Regions from separate parts of the Paraburkholderia sp. GAS199 genome, predicted to be linked through region 2. Evidence: riboswitches for the same ligand, from Rfam matches in the RefSeq annotation. Region 2 holds a riboswitch; the other holds the start of a gene.
What was found. A riboswitch is a leader RNA that binds a small molecule or an ion and turns the genes downstream of it on or off. The one in region 2 is predicted to bind glycine.

Region 1 (9,864 bases), on a different contig from region 2:
GTGTGGTGATCGCGCGGATGAACGCGGGGTCGTCGTTGGCGTTGGCGATCAGACGCAGGTACGCGCAGATGTCCTTGATTTCGGCTTTGTCGAAGAACGACTGACCGCCCGAGAGCACGTACGGAATCCGCTCGCGACGCAACACCTGTTCGAAGATGCGCGCCTGAAAATTGCCGCGATACAGGATTGCGTAATCGCGGAAATTCGCACGCCGCTCGAACTTGTGCGCCGACAGGCGAAACACCACCGATTCGGCCTCGTGCTCTTCGTCGTTGCACGGCGTGACGGTGATCGTGTCGCCCATGCCGTGTTCGGACCACAGCTTCTTCTCGAACAGCTTGGGATTGTTCGCGATCACGTTGTTCGCGGCGGTGAGAATGCGCACCGTGGAGCGGTAGTTCTGCTCCAGTTTGATCAGATGCAGCTTCGGAAAATCCTTGCTGAGCTGGCCAAGATTTTCGAGCGTGGCACCGCGCCAGCCGTAAATGGCCTGGTCGTCGTCGCCCACCGCCGTGAAGGCCGCGCGCGGGCCGGCCAGCAGTTTCACCAGTTCGTACTGACAGGCGTTGGTGTCCTGGTATTCGTCGATCAGCAGATAGCGCAGCTTGTTCTGCCAGCGCTCGCGCACCTGCTCGTTCTGTGCGAAGAGTTCGGCGGGCAGACGGATCAGGTCGTCGAAATCGACGGCCTGATACGCGTGCAGCGTGGCGACGTAATTGCGGTAGACGATCGCCGCCTGATGCTCGTCTTCGTTCGCGGCAATCGCGATGGCCTGCTCGGGCATGATGAGGCCGTTCTTCCACAGCGAGATGATCGACTGGATCTTGCGGATGAAGCCTTTGTCCGTCGAACCGACCTGCTCCTGGATCATGCCGAAGCAGTCGTCCGAATCCATGATCGAGAACTGCGGTTTGAGGCCGACGTGTTCCGCTTCCTGCCGCAGAATCTGCACGCCGAGCGAGTGGAAGGTGCAAACCGTCAACTGGTTGACGGGCACTTTGCGGCCTTCCTTGCCGGGCGTGGTGAGCGTCTTGCCTTCGAGCAGTTTGCCCACGCGCTCGCGCATTTCCGCCGCGGCCTTGTTCGTGAAGGTGACGGCGGCGATGTGGCGCGGCTCGAAGCCTTTGGCTTCGATCAGGTGCGCGATTTTCTGCGTGATGACGCGCGTTTTGCCGCTGCCTGCGCCGGCGAGCACGAGACACGGACCGTCGAGATAACGGACCGCTTCACTTTGAGCGGGATTCAGGCCTGCGGACATACTTTGTGGACGGGTAAAACGGTTGAGGGCGCTCGTGCACGAAAATGCGAAACCGAGGCCCGGGGGCATGCTGCGCGGGCTGTGAGCGGGCGCCGAAGCAAATCGTTGCGGGCTTTCCGGCTCGCCGCGATCCGCGCGAGAGGAGCGATGTTAACACGGATACATGCCACAATCGGGGTGTTGCGCGCCGCCGCCGCGGTGGCAAAGCGGCGCGCCGTTTTTGCAGGAAGACACGCATGTCCGCATCGCTGAAGATTGGATTGATGGGTTACGGTTTTGCCGGCGCGACGTTTCACGCACCGGTCATCGAGCACTGCGGCCGCGCGAACGTCGCGGCCATTGCAACCAGCAAGCCAGAACACGCGCTGGCCGATTATCCGCACGCCAAAATCGTCGCGGATCTCGACGCGCTGCTCGCACTCGACGAACTCGACTGCATCGTCATCGCCACGCCCAACGACACGCACTTCGACCTCGCGCGCCGCACGCTGGAAGCCGGCAAGCACGTAGTCGTCGACAAACCCGTCACGCTCACCGCCGCCGACGCGCACACCCTCGCCAACATTGCGCTGGCGCGCGGCAAGCTGTTCATTCCGTTTCACAACCGTCGCTGGGACGGCGATTTTCTGACAGTGCGCGAACTGCTTGCCAGCGGTGAGCTGGGACGCGTCACGCAATACGAATCGCACTTCGACCGCTTCCGTCCGGAAGTCCGGCAGCGTTGGCGCGAGGAAGCGTCGCGCGGCGGCGGCCTGCTGCTTGATCTCGGACCGCATCTGATCGACCAGTCGCTGGCGCTGTTCGGCGCGCCGCAAACCGTCTCCGCCACGGTTCGCACGCATCGCGATCAGGCAGGCGCACCCGACTACGTGCACATCCAGCTGGGATACGGCGAATTCGAAGTGGTCCTGCACGCCAGCGCGCTGACCGCACTGGTCGCGCCGCGCTTCTCGATCCACGGCACGCGCGGCAGCTATGTGAAGTACGGGCTCGACACGCAGGAAGATCAGCTGAAGGCCGGCCTGCGTCCGGGCGACGACGGCTTCGGCGCCGGCAACACCGCCGGCCTGCTGCGCGTGGTCGAAGGCGACAAGGAAGTGGAGCGCGAATTGCGGACCCGCGACGGCGACTACAGCGGCTTCTATATCGCCGTCGCCGACGCGATCCAGAACGGCGTGAAGTTTCCCGTCAGCGCACAGGACGCCGTCGACGTGATGACCATCGTCGAACTGGCCGCGCGCAGCTCGGACGAAGGCGTGCGCCTGCCGTTCGAACGCGTTCGCTGATCGGCCGCCTTGCCGTGCCGCAACCCTGCGCTTCGCGGCGCGGCTTACAAATGCCCGCGCGCCCGACAAGTACATAACGTTACAAATAAGGGTCGCTGTCCGGTCAGCGCGAAGCCGAACCCAACCGTTGCTACCGAGTAGCACGACAAAACGACAACGACTTCCGGAGAGTCCATGCATCGAACCACTCGCGCGCTTGCCGCGTGCGCCTTGCTCAGCTCCCTCGCCGCCTGCGTGGTGGCGCCGCAACCCGCACCGGCACCGCGTCCCAGCCCGCAGCAGATCGCGGACCAGCGTCTGCATCAGGTCGAAGGCCGTATCGACAACCTGAGCCGCCGCATCGATAACCACGTCAACCAGGGCTACTATCCGCCTCCGCAAGGCGGCGCGCTGCATCATCGCCTCGACGTGATCCGTCAGGAAGCGCGCGACATGTCCGCGCAACACGGCGGCGGCCTGTCCGGCGACGAACAGCGCGTGCTGAACCAGGAACTGGATAACGCGGCTCACGCCATCGGCGAATAATTCGCTCCAGTTCGTGCGAGAAGCGGTAGAAACACAGCGCGGGCATCACGTCCCGCGCTTTTTTTTGACAGGCGCGCAGCCGCCGCGTCAACCCCCACGCCGCTCGCGGGCCTTTATTTGACAAGCCATCGGCCCTCGCGTACATTCGCCGCACGCGTCGGGAGAGCGTGCTGGCCGCAGAAAATCGTAGGCCGCGCCGCCGAAGGGGCACACCCGCAAACTCTCAGGCAAAAGGACCGACCGCGTCGAAGAATCCGCGCCCAGGCCACATTCGGGCACCGGTTTTTCGCACTCTGGAGAGCGGCAGTAGCCGTTTGCATGGTTCGCATCATGCAAACCCGGCAAGCTGCCCACCGAAGGGGCGCGCGTTTCACCGTGTCGACTGCATTCCAGTCCCGCACGGCAGCGCAATCTCTCAGGTATCGAGGACAGAGGGGTCATGCATCGCACTCGCTCGCAGGCACACGCCGCGAGGCGCAGCGTCGCATGGCCTTTTTTGTTTCGCGAGATGCCCGAGGCCCCATGACCGAACTCAAACACACCCCGCTCAACGCCACCCATCGTGCGCTCAACGCTCGCATGGTCGATTTCGGCGGCTGGGACATGCCTGTCAACTACGGCTCGCAGATCGACGAACACCGCGCCGTGCGCACCGACGCCGGCATGTTCGACGTCTCGCACATGTGCGTCGTCGACTTCACCGGCGAGCGCGTGCGCGCTTTCTTCGAATTCGCGCTGGCGAACAACGTCGCCAAATTGCAAACGCCGGGCCGCGCGCTCTACTCCTGTCTGCTGAACCCGAACGGCGGCGTGATCGACGACCTGATCGTCTATTACTTCGGCGAAGATCATTTCCGCGTGGTCGTCAACGCGGGTACCGCCGATAAAGACATCGCCTGGTTCGGCCAGCTCAACGCCGAGGGCAGCTTCGGCCTCACCATCACGCCGCGCCGCGATTACGCGATCGTCGCCGTGCAAGGTCCGAACGCACGCGAAAAAGTCTGGCAAACCGTGCCGGCCGCACGCGCCGCCACGGAAGGCCTGAAACCGTTCAACGCGGCCCGCCTTCAGGACACGCCGTTCGGCGAACTGACCGTCGCCCGCACCGGCTACACCGGCGAAGACGGCTTCGAGATCATCGTCCCGGCGGATCACGTGATCGCGCTGTGGAACGCGCTGCAGGCTCAGGGCGTACGCCCCGCCGGCCTCGGCGCGCGCGACACGCTGCGCCTCGAAGCCGGCATGAACCTGTACGGCCAGGATATGGACGACAACGTCTCGCCGCTCGACGCCGGCCTCGCCTGGACGGTCGACCTCACTTCGCCGCGCGACTTCGTCGGCAAGGGCAAACTCGAAGCAGACGGTTCGCAAGCCGCGTTCGTCGGCCTGATCCTCCTGAAGGAAAACGGCAAGGCGGCAGGCGTGCTGCGTGCTCACCAGAAAGTCGTCACGCCGCACGGCGAAGGCGAAATCACCAGCGGTACGTTTTCTCCCACCATGCAGGAATCCATCGCCTTTGCGCGCGTGCCGAAAGGCGTGCAGCCGGGCGATACCGTTCAAGTCCAGATTCGCGACAAAAACGTTCCCGCAAGCGTGGTAAAACTGCCGTTCGTACGCAACGGCAAAGTGCTCGCGGTTTAAGCCGACCGGCGCGTGCGTCACCCTTTCAAGTTCATACCGAATCACACCGCATAGGAGCATCCGATGAGCATCCCGGCCGATCTGAAATACACCGAATCGCACGAGTGGGTCCGCACCGAGGCGGACGGCACGCTGACGGTCGGCATCACCGACCACGCGCAGGAAGCGCTCGGCGACATCGTCTTTTTCGAAGTCCAGGAACTGGGCAAGACCGTGAACGCGGGCGACACCGTGGCCGTGATCGAATCCGTGAAAGCCGCTTCCGACATCTACGCGCCGGTCTCGGGCGAGATCATCGAAGCGAACACCGCGGTGGCGGACACGCCGGATTCAGTCAACACCACGCCGTACGACAGCTGGCTCTTCAAGATCAAGCCGGCAGCAGGCGCCACGCAGGAGCGTCTGATCGACGCCGACGCGTACTCGAAGTCGATCGACGCCTGATTCACCTTTACGTTTAACCCGCAAGGTGCGGCAAGTCCGATTCGCCAGACGGACCGCCGCACCGCCAGGAACACCTCATGAAGCTCGAACACCCGGATCGTCTGATGAACCGCACTCCTCTCTCGCTCGCCGCGCTCGAAGTGCATGACGCCTTCGCCGAACGGCACATCGGCCCGGATTCGGCCGACCAGCAAGCGATGCTCGAAGCTCTCGGCTTCGCGTCGCGCGCCGCGCTGATCGACGCCGTCATTCCGAAGACGATCCGCCGCACCGAAGCCTTGCCGCTCGGTCCCTTCTCGCAGCCGAAAAGCGAAGCCGAAGCGCTCGCCGCGCTGCGCGAACTCGCGGACAAGAACCAGGTGTTCCGCTCGTACATCGGCCAGGGCTACTACAACGCCCACACGCCCACGGTCATCCTGCGCAACGTGCTGGAAAATCCGGCGTGGTACACGGCCTACACGCCGTATCAGCCTGAAATTTCGCAGGGTCGTCTGGAAGCGCTGCTGAACTTCCAGCAGATGATCGTCGACCTCACCGGTCTGGCGATTTCCAACGCCTCGCTGCTCGACGAAGCCACCGCCGCCGCGGAAGCCATGACGCTGCTGCAGCGCGTCGGCAAGCCGAAGTCGAACATCTTCTACGTCGCCGACGACGTGCTGCCGCAAACCATCGAAGTGGTGAAGACGCGCGCCACGCCGGTCGGCATCGAAGTGAAAGTCGGCCCGGCTGCGGACGCCGCCCATGCCAACGCATTCGGCGTGCTGCTGCAGTATCCGGGCGTCAACGGCGACGTGCGCGACTACCGCGCGCTGGCCGACGCGATCCACGCAGCGGGCGGCCACGTGGTGGTCGCCGCCGACCTGCTCGCACTGACCGTCCTCACGCCGCCGGGCGAATGGGGCGCGGACGTGGCGGTCGGCAATACGCAGCGTTTCGGCGTACCGGTCGGCTTCGGCGGCCCGCACGCCGCCTATCTCGCCGTGCGCGACGAGTTCAAGCGTCAGATGCCGGGCCGGCTCGTCGGCGTGACCGTCGACGCACAAGGCAATTCCGCATTGCGACTCGCACTGCAAACGCGCGAACAGCACATTCGCCGCGAGAAAGCGACCTCGAACGTCTGTACCGCACAGGCGCTGCTCGCGATCATGGCCAGCATGTACGCCGTGTATCACGGCCCGCACGGCCTGAAAACCATCGCGCTGCGCGTGAACCGCATCGCGGCGTTGCTCGCGCAAGGCGCGAGGCAACTCGGCTACACGCTAGTCAACGAAACGTTCTTCGATACGCTCACCTTCGACAGCGGCGCGCGTACGCAGGCGTTGCACGACGCGGCCAAAGCGAAGCGCATCAACCTGCGCCGCGTGAGCGACACGCAAGTCGGTCTGTCGATCGACGAAACCACCTCGCGCCGCGATCTGGCCGATCTGCTCGCCGTCTTCGCGGAAGCCGCCGGTTCGAACGACGTGCCGCAAATCGATGCGCTCGACGAAAAGCTCGCCGCGTCGGACACGGCATCGGTGCCCGCCTCGCTGGAACGCACCAGCGCGTATCTCACGCACCACGTCTTCAACCGTCACCATTCCGAAACGGAAATGCTGCGCTACCTGCGTAGCCTGTCCGACAAAGACCTCGCGCTCGACCGCTCGATGATCCCGCTCGGCTCGTGCACGATGAAGCTGAACGCGACGTCCGAAATGCTGCCGGTCACGTGGCCCGAATTCGGTCAGATCCATCCGTTCGCACCGGCCGAGCAAACCGTCGGCTACCGCGAGATGATCGACCAGCTCGAAGAAATGCTGGTGGCCGCCACCGGCTACGCGGCTATTTCGCTGCAACCGAACGCGGGCTCGCAAGGCGAGTACGCCGGCCTGCTCATCATCCACGCTTACCACGCGTCGCGCGGCGAAGCGCATCGCAACGTCTGCCTGATTCCCGCGTCCGCGCACGGCACGAACCCGGCGTCGGCGCAGATGGCCGGCATGCAGGTGGTCGTGGTGGCATGCGACGCGCAAGGCAACGTCGATATCGAAGACCTGAAGAAGAAGGCTGCGCAGCACGCTGACAAGCTCGCGGCCATCATGATCACGTATCCGTCCACGCATGGCGTGTTCGAAGCGAACGTGCGCGAAATCTGCGAAATCGTGCATGCGCACGGCGGCCAGGTTTATGTGGACGGCGCGAACATGAACGCGATGGTCGGTCTGTGCGCGCCGGGTCAGTTCGGCGGCGACGTCTCGCACCTGAACCTGCACAAGACCTTCTGCATTCCGCACGGTGGCGGCGGACCGGGCGTGGGTCCGGTGGCGGTCGGCGCGCATCTCGCGCAGTTCCTGCCGAACCAGATCTCGTCGGGTTACGAACGCGCACCGAACGGCATCGGTGCAGTGTCGGGCGCGCCGTACGGCTCCGCGTCGATCCTGCCGATCTCGTGGATGTACATCGCGATGATGGGCGCGAAGAACCTCACCGCCGCTACCGAAACCGCGATCCTGAACGCGAACTACGTCGCGAAGAAACTGGCGCCGCATTACCCCGTGCTGTACTCGGGCCCCGGCGGACTCGTCGCGCACGAGTGCATTCTCGACCTGCGTCCGATCAAGGAAACGAGCGGCATCACCGTCGACGACGTCGCCAAGCGTCTCGCCGACTACGGCTTCCACGCGCCGACCATGAGCTTCCCGGTACCGGGCACCTTGATGGTCGAGCCGACCGAATCGGAATCGAAAGAAGAACTCGACCGTTTCATCGAAGCCATGATCGCGATCCGCGAGGAAATCCGCGCGGTCGAAGAAGGCCGCTCGGACCGCGAAGACAATCCGCTCAAGCATGCGCCGCACACGGCGGCGGTGGTCATCGCCAACGAGTGGAAGCATGCGTACCCGCGCGAAACCGCCGCGTATCCGCTGCCCACGCTGATCGCGAAGAAGTACTGGCCGCCGGTTGGCCGCGCGGACAACGTGTACGGCGACCGCAACCTGTTCTGCTCGTGCGTGCCTATCGCGGATTACGAGTAAGCACGGCGGTCAGCACGCCTGTCGGCACGGCTCTGCCGCGCAACGTCTCGAAGGTTGTAAGCAGGCGTTGTGCGGTTCTGTTGCTCATGGCCGCAAACGGCTAACATCACACACCGAATCAGCCTAACGAGGAGTTTCGCATGGCGCGACAGGTGCGATTGATGCAAAGCCGGACCGGAACGGGACACGCCCGAAAAACGTGGCAGCAGGCTTGTGCGTTCGCACTGGCTGGTGCAGCGGCGCTGCTGCCGCTGCACGAGGCGCAAGCCGCGATGAATTTTTGCGCCGCACCGGCGCTGCAAACCAGCGAGCGCACCAACGCCGATCCCGGTGTGAAGGCGCTCGTGAGCAACGTGCAGTCGCATCTGAACGACCAGCCGCATGCGCTCGCGAAACTGCATACCGAAGGCACGTTACCGCACGAAGGCATTCGCGATCAAAGTATCGAAGCCGAGAAAGATCTCGATCTGTTGCGCGACGCTGCGCTCGCCTGGCGCGCCACCAGCGACGACCGTTATCTGAAGCTGGTGGATCGCCTGTTGTACGCGTGGGTCACGACCTACCAGCCCAGCTTCAATCCCATCGACGAAACGAGTTTCGAAGGACTGATCCTCGCCTACGACATGACCGCGAGCGCGCTGCCCGTGAAAACGCGCAATGCGTCGATGGCGTTCCTGACGAAACTCGCGAACGGCTATATCGCGCAGATCGACGCGCAGCCGCGGCCGCTGAAGGGCAACTTTCGCAACAACTGGCAGAGCCATCGCATCAAGCTGATCGCCATGGCCGCGTTCACGCTCGACAACCGCAAGATGATCAACGCGGCGCAGCGTCTGTTCGACGAACATCTGGCGGACAACATCGAACCCGATGGTTCGACCATCGATTTCAGCGAGCGCGACGCGCTGCATTACGTGACCTACGATCTTCAGCCGCTGGTCACGGCGGCGCTTGCCGCGCGCCGCCACAACCGCAACTGGTTGCCGGAGAAAGGCGCGAACGGCGCCTCGCTGCAAGCCGCGCTCAACTGGCTCAAGCCGTACGCGGACGGCAGCAAGACCCACGAGGAATTCGTGCATTCGAGCGTGCCGTTCGACGCTCAACGTCGCGAGGCCGGTTTGCCCGGCTATTCGGGTCAGTGGGACCCGAAGAACGCGACGGAACTGTTTCATCTGGCGGCGCGTCTCGATGGACGCTATACGCCGACCGCGCTACAGCTCGCACCGACGCCGCCCGCGTGGCTCGCCGTGTGTTTGCCGCTGCCGGCGCGCTAAACCAACTTCAATCAGCAGGAGCAGTAATGGCAGTCAGCGTGTTCGACCTTTTCAAAATCGGCATCGGTCCGTCCAGTTCGCATACGGTCGGTCCGATGCGCGCGGCACTGATGTTCGCTCAAGGGCTTGAACGCGACGGACTGCTCGCCGCCACGGCTTCGGTCAAAGTGGATCTGTACGGTTCGCTCGGCGCAACCGGCAAGGGCCACGGCACCGACCGCGGCGTCATGCTCGGCCTGATGGGCGACGCACCGGACACGGTCGACCCCGATACCATCGTCGAGCGGCTCGAAGCCGTGCGCGTGTCGCGCAAGCTCGCGCTGCTCGGCACGCACGACGTACCGTTCGTGCAGAAGGAACACATTTCGTTTTATCGTCAGGCGCTGGCCGAGCATCCGAATGGCCTGAAGCTGCGCGCGTTC
Region 2 (9,864 bases):
CACGATTCTCGAACGCACGCCGTATGGCAAATCCGATATCTCGCGTTCGGAAATCCATCACGGCCAGCCGCCCGCGAATCGTGCCGACGTGGCCCGCTATTTCGCCGCGCGCGGCTATGCCGTGGTGCTGCAGGACTGCCGAGGGCGCTACAACTCCGAGGGCACGTTCACAAAATATATCGCCGAAGGGCCGGACGGTTTCGACACGATCGAATGGATCACTCAACAACCTTGGTCGAACGGCAAGGTCGGCACGATGGGGCTCTCGTACGCGGCCCACACGCAGCTTGCAGCCGCCTGCCTGAATCCGCCGGGACTCGCGTGCATGGTGCTGGACTCCGGCGGTTTCGCCAACGGCTATCGCTGCGGCATTCGCCAGGGTGGCGCGTTCGAACTGAAGCAGGCGACGTGGGCCTTCAACCGTGCAAAGAACAGCACCGTGGCCGCCGGGAATCCGCTCGTTGCGGCGGCGCTGGATGCGAGCGATCTGCGTCAATGGTTTGCGCGGATGCCCTGGCGGCCGGGTCACTCACCGCTGGCGACGGTGCCGGAATACGAGCGCTATCTGTTCGAGCAATGGACGCACGACGTGTTCGACGACTACTGGAAACAGCCGGGCATCTATGCCGAGGGCTATTACGACACCATGACGCGCGTGCCAACGGTGCTGATTTCGAGCTGGTACGACGCTTATGTGCGCAGCACACTCGATAATTTCGCCGCCTTATCCGGCACGCCCGGCGCTCCGGCCTATCTGATCATGGGTCCGTGGCTGCACGGCGACCGCAACGTGTCATACAGCGGCGATGTTGAATTTGGACCCGACGCGGTGATCGAAGGCCAGATTGCGAAAGACTGGCTGGCATTCCGCGCCGACTGGTTCGACCGCTGGCTGCAACCGGACGGCGCGTCGAACGGGGCAGGCGATGCCATCGCACGTATCTTCGTGATGGGCGGCGGCAGTGGGGCGCGTAATCCGCAGGGCCGCATGGAGCACGGCGGACGCTGGGTCACGTCAACGCAATGGCCGTTGCCTGGTACGCGCTTCACGCCGTTCTATCTTGCCGATGACGGCTCGCTTTCAGCATCGAATGATGCTTTGCACGCAGCGCCCGCCGCGACCTCGTATTCGTTCGATCCATCCAATCCGGTGCCGACGATAGGCGGAGCGCTGACCTCGGGCGCGCCGGTTTTCGAAGGCGGCGCGTTCGACCAGCGCGAGGACGCGCGCTTCTTCGGCACGCGGCACATAGGCATGCCGCTCTCGGCACGCGCCGATGTTCTCGTGTTTCAGACGGAGCCGCTCGAAGAAGATGTTGCTGTAATCGGTCCGATTGTTGTGAAGCTGCGGATTTCGTCCGATGCGCCCGACACCGACTTCACTGCGAAGCTGATCGATGTCTATCCGCCGAATGCGGATTACCCGCATGGTTACGCGATGAATCTGACCGACGGCATCTTCCGCTGCCGCTTTCACGAATCGTGGACCGAGCCGCGCCCCCTCAAACAAGACCGCGTCTACGCGATCGAAATCGAACCGTTCGCGACGGCGAATCTGTTCCGGCGCGGCCATCGCATCCGTCTCGATGTCTCGAGCAGCAATTTTCCGCACTTCGACGTCAATCAGAATAGCGGCGAGGCGCCCGCGCTGGCTCGCACGCCACGCATTGCGGTGAATCGCGTGCATTTCGGCGCGGGTCAAGCGTCGCACGTGGTACTGCCGATCGTTGCGGTGGCTTCGCTCGAAGCCATGCAGCCGAACCCGGCGGATAGCCGAAAAGCCGGCTAGAAGCCCCTCCGCCACACCCCAAGTTTCGGGTCATTGAGGCGTCGCGTTCAGCGCGACGTCCGGGCCCCTTTTCGCCCGGGTTTTCTGCGAATGCGCGGAAGCGCCCTGTAAAGGCACGACACCTTCCGTTTGTTGCGCACACCGATTTTTAACAGCAGGTCTAACTTCAAGAGAAACAGCGCCATGCGCAAACAGACACTTCCGAAGACACTATTCGTCATTGGCGCCATCGGACTCGCGGCCGGCACGGCACATGCACAGTCGAGCGTCACGCTGTATGGCATCGTCGACGGTGGCTTCACTTACACCAGCAATCAGGTCGGCAAGTCGAATTACCAGGCGACGGCCGGCAGCGAACAGGGCTCGCGCTGGGGCCTACTCGGCAGCGAAGACCTTGGCGGCGGCAACCGTGCGGTATTCCGTCTCGAGAACGGCTTCAATCTTATGAACGGCACGGCCAGCGCAAATGGGCGCATCTTCGGACGGCAGGCATGGGTCGGATTATCGAGCGACCGCTACGGTACGTTGACGTTCGGCCGTCAATACAATGCCTCGCAGGATTCGCTGGAGCCGCTGCAAGTCGCCACCGATACAGTGCAGTACGGCACGCATCCATTCGATGTCGACGATATCAATAACACGTTTCGCACCGACAATTCGATCAAGTACGTGACGCCGGTTTTTTACGGTTTGCAGATCAACACCATGTACGCGCTGTCGGGCAATCCGGGCAATTTCGCGACGAACCGTTCATACAGCGTCGGCGCGACGTATGCCAATGGTCCGTGGCACCTGGGCGCGGCCTACGTGATGCTCGATCATCCGGCCACCGACACAACCGGCGCGATTCCATCCGATAACTACTTCACGTTTCTCAAAGGCATCAGCCAGCAACGCATTTATGGCGCCGGTGGGCTATACGACATCGGTAATGCGAGCGTCGGGTTGATGTATACGAACACACGGTTCGAGCTGACACCTGCGAGCCAGTATCAGACTTATCAGAACGCTGAAGCGAGTCTGCGTTACCGCATCACGCCCGCCTTGCACGCGGCGGTTGGTGAGACTTATACGAATGTATCGACGAATGGAGCGGTAGACTCGTGGCATTACTGGCAGACGACGGCTGCGTTGCAATACTTCCTGTCCAAATCAACCGACGTCTACATCGATTTGCTGTATCAACGCGCCACAAACGCGGTCGCACAGATCGAGGGCGCGTCCGGCCCGTCGAGTACTCACACGCAATTTATTGCCGTCACGGGTATTCGCCATAAGTTTTGATCAACCGGCGAATGCTCAGGTACTACCGATGCATTCGCTGCCGTCGTGTCGAGTCGCGAGACCACATTTTTGCCGAGTTGGAATGTGCTGCTGGCAAATTCCAACTCCAGAGACAGTTGCGGCGAAAACGTCTAGCCGGTATCGTTTAACCCGTTCTGCAATGCAGCGCGGGAGAGATCGCCAGAAATTGTGACGACGCCGACGGAGCAACCGCCCCGGAAACTCTCAGGCAAAAGGACCGTGCTGCGGGAACATCCGGAGAGCGGCGCCACGCGCGCCCACCGAAGGGGATTCCTCTCACTTGGGATGATGCGCACGGGAAGAAACTCTCAGGTACATGGACAGATGGGGCGTCGACGCCGGATTCGATGAAGCAATCGGACACCGAAGCCGGCGATGCTCACAACTTGCTCTGGACAATGTCATGTCACGAATCGCCATCATCGGCGCCAGCATTACCGGCGTCACTACTGCTCACGCACTCGCCCGACGCGGCCACCAAGTCACTGTATTCGAAGGTCGCCGCTATGCGGCGATGGAAACCTCGTTCGCCAATGGTGGCCAAACGTCCGCGGGCAACGCCGAAGTCTGGAACAGCGTGGCTACGGTTATGAATGGCCTATGCTGGATGCTCAAGCGCGACGCCCCGTTGCTGCTCAATCCGATGCCCACGTAGCACAAGTACTCGTGGATAGGCGAATTCCTGCGGCAGATTCCGCGTTATGAAGCGAATACGGTTGAAACGGTGCGGCTCGCGATCGCGGCGCGCGCATCTCTTCTCCATAGCCGAGACCGAAGGCATCGACTTCGATCTAAAGCGACGCGGCATTTTGCATATCTACAAGACACCACAAATCCAACGTTGGCCGTCGCGCTGGAAACAGCCTTGTAACTAAAGTCGCGGCCACATGAATGTCGAAACCGAGTGATAAGTGCGACTCAGCCGGTCACTCGGTTCACCTGCGGCGACGTCCGTCTTACAGTATTCGGCTCCAGAATGCCAAAGTGTTGAAAATCCACGATGCCACGAGTAGGCTCACTGGCAGAAAGCATCGCTATCTTGCGCGAGGTAAGCCACCTGCGCCTCGCGATTTCGTTGCTGAGCTGTGCGGTTGCGTGAAGCGCTACGCCGGCGACGAAGACGTGGTGCAGCGAGTTGAGGCAGCTAGACTGGAAAAGATAAATTAGCTCATCCGCGAAGAGCGCGGCCTCTTCTAGTTCCCGCAGTGCCGCTTCATGGAGTGCTTCGTCTCAACGAATTCTCACGCCGGGTAGCGCTCATTTTGACCTCCCCATTGCAACCAGCAGAATACGGACGTCCCGCACGCACAGAACGGTTGCGCTGTCTTTCATCTGCTCCCTGCCCGCTTGATCGTACGAACATTACTCAACCCCGCGTTGATCCAACGCCGGCCGCCAGTAACGCGCACATTTTAAGTGCTCGTCGAAATGCTGCGCGCAGCATGGGCGGTTATCTCGTCGGCGGTCGTCTCAGTTCGGCCAACAAGCGACGCTGGACCGGAAATGCAGAATCGCTAACAATGTGCCGTCGGTCTGGCCGGAGCTAGAAATGAAAAGCAAATATGCATCGCGCATTGGCTGGTATGTCGCGTTGGGATTGATAGCCATCGCTGTTCTTTGGATCCGCGCTCCGATATTAGGAGCCGCGTTTTTTTCTGCCGTGGCTTGCTATGTTCCGGCATCACTCCTTTGGATGCTATTAGCGCCGTTGCTACAACGGGGTTGTCCGCACGGTAGGAAGCTATTTGGAATCGAAGAACGGACTTTGCAGATTTCCGTTTTCTTGGGCGGGGTCTGCGTGACAGTGCTGTTCGCATTTCTAGAGCAAGCAACGATCGCAAGCTTTGGAATTGTGGCAACGCTGGGTGGAATAGACGGTCTAATTCTCTCAAGCGAAACTCGTCCCGCTACAGCAGCTTAAGCGGCCGCTTTGGCGAAAGTTGAACGGCACTTGGGGGCGCCTGCAAAAGTTCGTCGACCGAGATAATGCGTTGCGCATACCCTTTCGATGAATTTCCGCGTTCGGCGAAACCGGTCGTTCGACATTCGTCGGCGGATCGTCGACAATTCTCGCTGGCTCACGCACGTTCCGAACTAACAAAATTTCCCGTTTTTCAATCTGCGGCATTTAGGAGCCTTGTATGCCCGCACCCTACATCGGTAGCTGCCTCTGCGGTCAGATCGAGTTTGAGCTCCGGCACGAACCACTCACTTTTTATGTTTGTCATTGCACCACCTGTCAACGAAGAACAGGCGGCGCTGCGCTGCCTGTGATGTGGGTCCGTCGAGCCGATTTGCATGTCCTAGAAGGTGAGCCGATCATGCTGACCTTTGACTTTGGTCGTGGGAGGCAGCGGCGCAGCAAGGCATGCGCGCGCTGTGACACGCGGCTTTGGGCCGAGCCCGTTGATCAGCCCGATCTGGCTATGCTCAGACCAGGCACACTGCAAAACCAAAGCGAATTTTCCCCGATAGCGCACATATTCACCCGTAGCAAACAGCCATGGTTTTTGATTCCAGATGGCACTCCTAGTTTTGAAGGAAGTGTCGGCGAGCAGGATGAATTGCTTCGCTTGTGGCGCGAACGGAAGATCGACGGGCGCTAAGAAACCCGGAATTAGCGCCGAACGGCGCAGTGCTCAGATCTCTCGTCGCCATTTGGCGAGCCGGCCGCCTGTTTCAACATGATCCAGTCGTCTTCGGGCTCATCCCGGCCGAGGCCGTGTAAAAACTCGCGCGATCTCCTAGACTGAATCAACCTGTGGCGCGAGAGGCGGAGATGGGGCGATTTGTGGAAGGTGCAGACCGCAATCAGACAACGTTGCTGCCAGAATGTCTCGAAGACTTTATTGCTGAAGACAATCCCGTGCGGATCGTCGATGCATTTGTCGACGAGCTCGATCTGGCTTCCATGGGCTTCGAAGGCACTACGCCGGCGATCACGGGCCGACCGTCTTACCATCCGTCCGTTCTGCTCAAACTCTACATCTACGGCTATCTCAATCGCGTACAGTCGAGCCGACGTCTGGAGCGCGAGTGCCAGCGTAATGTCGAACTGATGTGGCTGACCGGTCGCCTCGCACCGGACTTCAAGACGATTGCGGAGTTCAGACGCAGCAATGGCGCCGGCATTCGCAATGTATGCCGCCGCTTCGTGGTGATATGCCGCGACCTTAAGCTGTTCACCCAGGCAGTCGTTGCCATCGACGGCAGCAAGTTCAAGGCGGTGAACAGTCGCGACAACAACTTCACACCCAACAAGATCGCAAAGCGTCAGGAGCAGATCGAGCAAAGCATCCAGCGCTATCTGGATGCGCTGGAAACTGCTGATCGCACGCAACCCGCAGAGGTCGAAGCGAAAACCGAACGGCTGCGGGAAAAGATCGAGACGCTGCGCGAGCAGATGCGCGATCTGGATCGGGCCGCGGACCTGTTGAAGGATTTACCGGAAAAGCAGGTTTCGCTGACTGATCCCGACTCACGTTCAATGATGTCGCAAGCAAAGGGCACAGGCGTGGTGGGCTACAACGTTCAGGTAGCTGTTGATACGAAGCATCACCTCATCGTGACACACGAAGTGACGAACGTCGGTAGTGACCGCGCTCAGCTCAGCCCGATGGCCAAAGCCGCGCGCGAAGCGATGGGCAAGAAAAAGCTCAAGGCGCTGGCCGATCGCGGGTACTACAGCGCCACGGAAATCAAAGCATGCGATGACGCTGGTATTGCAGCGCTGGTGCCAAAAACACAAACCTCCAGTGCAAAGGCTGATGGACGGTTCGATCGGGCCGACTTCATCTACATCGCCAAAGACGACCAATACCTATGTCCAGCGGGACAACGGGCGATTTACCGATTTACTTCCGTCGAGCGCGAAACTCCGATGGCCCTGCGTACCTACTGGAGCAGCGCTTGCCCGAAATGCCCGATGAAGAACAGGTGCACGCCCACCGACTACCGGCGTATTCGACGATGGGAACACGAAGCGGTGCTTGAGGCGATGCAGTCCAGGCTGGATCGCCAACTCGATGCCATGACGATGCGACGGCGCACGGTCGAGCACGTGTTCGGCACACTAAAGCACTGGATGGGGACAACGCACTTCCAGACGCGCGGACTTGGCCATGTCGCCGCTGAAATGAGTTTGCACGTGCTGGCATACAACCTCAAGCGAGTCATCAGGATCCTCGGATTCGCAAAGACGATGGGAGCGATGAAGCTGGCAGACGCGTGAATGCGCGCGCCGACGCTGTTTGCCAGTAAATACGATCACCTCATTTGCCTGCGTCACGTCCTAACTCAACTGTGCCCACGCCGGGGGGGATCGGTCGGCCGTTCTGCGCGTTTTTACACGGCCTCGGCCATTTTGAGACGTTCGACACGCCCTTACCAATAGTCGACAATCAACGCCCGTGAGGTTTCGATACACCGGATGTAATCCAAGGGGCGTCGGCATATGGGCAAAACTGTAGGAGAGCTAGTCGCCGAATTGGCCGAGAAAGGTATACATCTGCCCGAAGGGTGTGTCCGAATTGGTGGATTTGGGGATTCGGAAGCTCTTTCTGCATCGCTTATTGCACTGATTCTTACTGGTGTGAAGCGTGGCACATGCAGTCTGGCTTGGTCTTGGGATTTTGACGGTGAGCCGATTCCAAAGGTCAATGACATGGAAATCGTGCTCGACTGGGATGGTAGCCCCGCGGTCGTTCTACGAGTCACCGAAGTGCAAATCGTCCCATTTGACCGCGTCGGTGCTGAATTCGCCGCTAGCGAAGGCGAAGGAGATCTTTCGCTGGCATATTGGCGAGCGGAGCATTGGCGCTTCTTCACGGCTGAGTGCAGCCGAATTGGTCGGGTTGTTGACCATTCAATGCCTCTCGTATGCGAAAGTTTTGAGGTTCTTTACACGCTTACGTCCGTCCTGCCGACCGAATGACTGTTCTTAGACGGCACGGAACGTCTCTTCCGGGTGGATCATCTCCGCTGCATAAAGCGCGAGTCGGGCCTGAAACGTCGACTAGATCGTTAGACCGTGCGCGGCCAGGAGCCGTCGGTCGAGGTCACCGTGCAATTTGAACAACCATGGTCTCGTCAGCCCTCACTCAATGGCCGGTTTCCGGCGAGCGAATAGCCGGTGGCGCTGCCTCGTCGCGGCCAGGAGCCGACGGTCGAGGTCGCCCTCCAATTTGAACAGCCGTGGTCTGGTCCGCCCTTGCTCAATGGCCGGTTTCCGGCGAGCGAATTTCCGGTGGCGCTGCCTCAACGCGGCCGGTTGCTGACAGTCAGTCCAGCGAAACCAATGACCGCTTACAACGGTGTAAAGGTCTCTCAGCGCGAGACCGAATGTTCGCAGTGGTGGCGCTTGACTTCGTTGTTTTGCCCCTCGGGGCAATTTGATTGCCCCTTGCCCTAATGTTCAAAGCATTTTCCCCGTAGAAGAATCGGTGCGATGTATGGAAACTTTCGGTCCAGAAATCGCTACCTTGGGGAAAGAGCATGCAGCTTGCGGCACACATTGCAGGACTGGCCAGGCCTCTGGCACATGCACCGTTCGCGCTCGCGGCGGCCGGCCTTCTCAGTTTCGCGATAACTGCACAGGCGCAGACAGACTCGCAGACGCAAACGCGACCAAACATCGTACTGATAGTCGGTGATGACGTCGGCTATGGAGATCTGGGTGTTTATGGCGGAGGCGAAGGTCGTGGCATTCCGACACCGAATCTCGACAGAATGGCCGACGAAGGCATGACTTTTTTTGACTTCTATGGCCAGCCGAGCTGCACTCCAGGGCGTGCCGCCCTTCAAACCGGACGCAACCCGAATCGCAGCGGCATGACAACCGTTGCCTTCCAGGGCCAGGGCGGCGGCTTACCGCACGCGGAATGGACCCTCGCATCGGTATTGAAGCTCGCGCATTACAACACTTATTTCACGGGTAAGTGGCACCTTGGTGAAGCGGACTATGCTCTTCCGAATGCGCAGGGCTATGACGACATGAAATACGTCGGGCTGTATCACCTGAATGCCTATACGTATTCCGATCCAAAGTGGTTCCCCGATATGGATCAACAAACGCGCGACATGTTCATCAAGGTGACGACAGGCATGCTTTCCGGCAAGGCCGGCGAAAAAGCGCATGAGGACTTCAAGGTGAATGGCGAGTATGAGAACACGCCCGAGAAGGGTGTCGTCGGCATTCCGTTCATTGACCGGTACATCGAAAAAGCGGCACTTGACGATATCGACGACGCTGCGCAAAAGGGTCAGCCGTTCTTCATCAACGTGAACTTCATGAAAGTCCACCAGCCAAATATGCCCGACCCCGACTATATCGGCAAGTCGCTCTCGAAAGCCAAATACGCAGACTCGCTAGTTGAGCTGGACGCGCGTGTCGGCCACATTCTCGACAAGCTCCGCGAGAAGGGTCTCGACAAGAACACGCTGGTCTTCTTTACGACCGATAACGGCGCCTGGCAGGACGTCTATCCGGATGCCGGGTACACGCCGTTCCGGGGCACCAAGGGAACCGATCGTGAAGGCGGCACACGCGTTCCGGCGATTGCATGGTGGCCAGGCAAGATCAAGCCGCACAGCCGAAACTACGACGTTCTGGGCGGTCTCGATTGCATGGCCACCTTCGCCAGCGTGGCGGTCGTCGATCTGCCGAAGAACGATCGGGAAGGCAAACCGATCATCTTCGACAGCTATGACATGTCGCCCGTGCTGTTCGGTACGGGAAAGAGCAAACGTGACGCGTGGTTTTATTTCACCGA

Region 1: linked by a shared signal. The riboswitch ahead of gcvT (glycine cleavage system aminomethyltransferase GcvT) and the one ahead of P3T18_RS05115 (FAD-dependent oxidoreductase) in region 2 are both predicted to bind glycine.

Annotation. Positions count from the first base shown of each region.
Region 1 is NZ_JBNDMM010000002.1:1,080,773-1,090,636, reverse strand. It holds gene P3T18_RS10915 (UvrD-helicase domain-containing protein) at 1-1,258, opposite strand, end outside; gene P3T18_RS10910 (oxidoreductase) at 1,495-2,544, shown strand; gene P3T18_RS10905 (hypothetical protein) at 2,719-3,069, shown strand; glycine riboswitch at 3,218-3,318, shown strand; glycine riboswitch at 3,353-3,511, shown strand; gene gcvT (glycine cleavage system aminomethyltransferase GcvT) at 3,592-4,710, shown strand; gene gcvH (glycine cleavage system protein GcvH) at 4,774-5,154, shown strand; gene gcvP (aminomethyl-transferring glycine dehydrogenase) at 5,232-8,168, shown strand; gene P3T18_RS10885 (alginate lyase family protein) at 8,309-9,442, shown strand; gene P3T18_RS10880 (L-serine ammonia-lyase) at 9,469-9,864, shown strand, end outside.
Region 2 is NZ_JBNDMM010000001.1:1,165,283-1,175,146, reverse strand. It holds gene P3T18_RS05125 (CocE/NonD family hydrolase) at 1-1,789, shown strand, start outside; gene P3T18_RS05120 (porin) at 1,973-3,073, shown strand; glycine riboswitch at 3,232-3,324, shown strand; partial or broken gene P3T18_RS05115 (FAD-dependent oxidoreductase) at 3,498-3,918, shown strand; gene P3T18_RS05110 (hypothetical protein) at 4,644-5,015, shown strand; gene P3T18_RS05105 (GFA family protein) at 5,236-5,700, shown strand; gene P3T18_RS05100 (IS1182 family transposase) at 5,874-7,325, shown strand; gene P3T18_RS05095 (ASCH domain-containing protein) at 7,548-8,027, shown strand; gene P3T18_RS05090 (arylsulfatase) at 8,588-9,864, shown strand, end outside.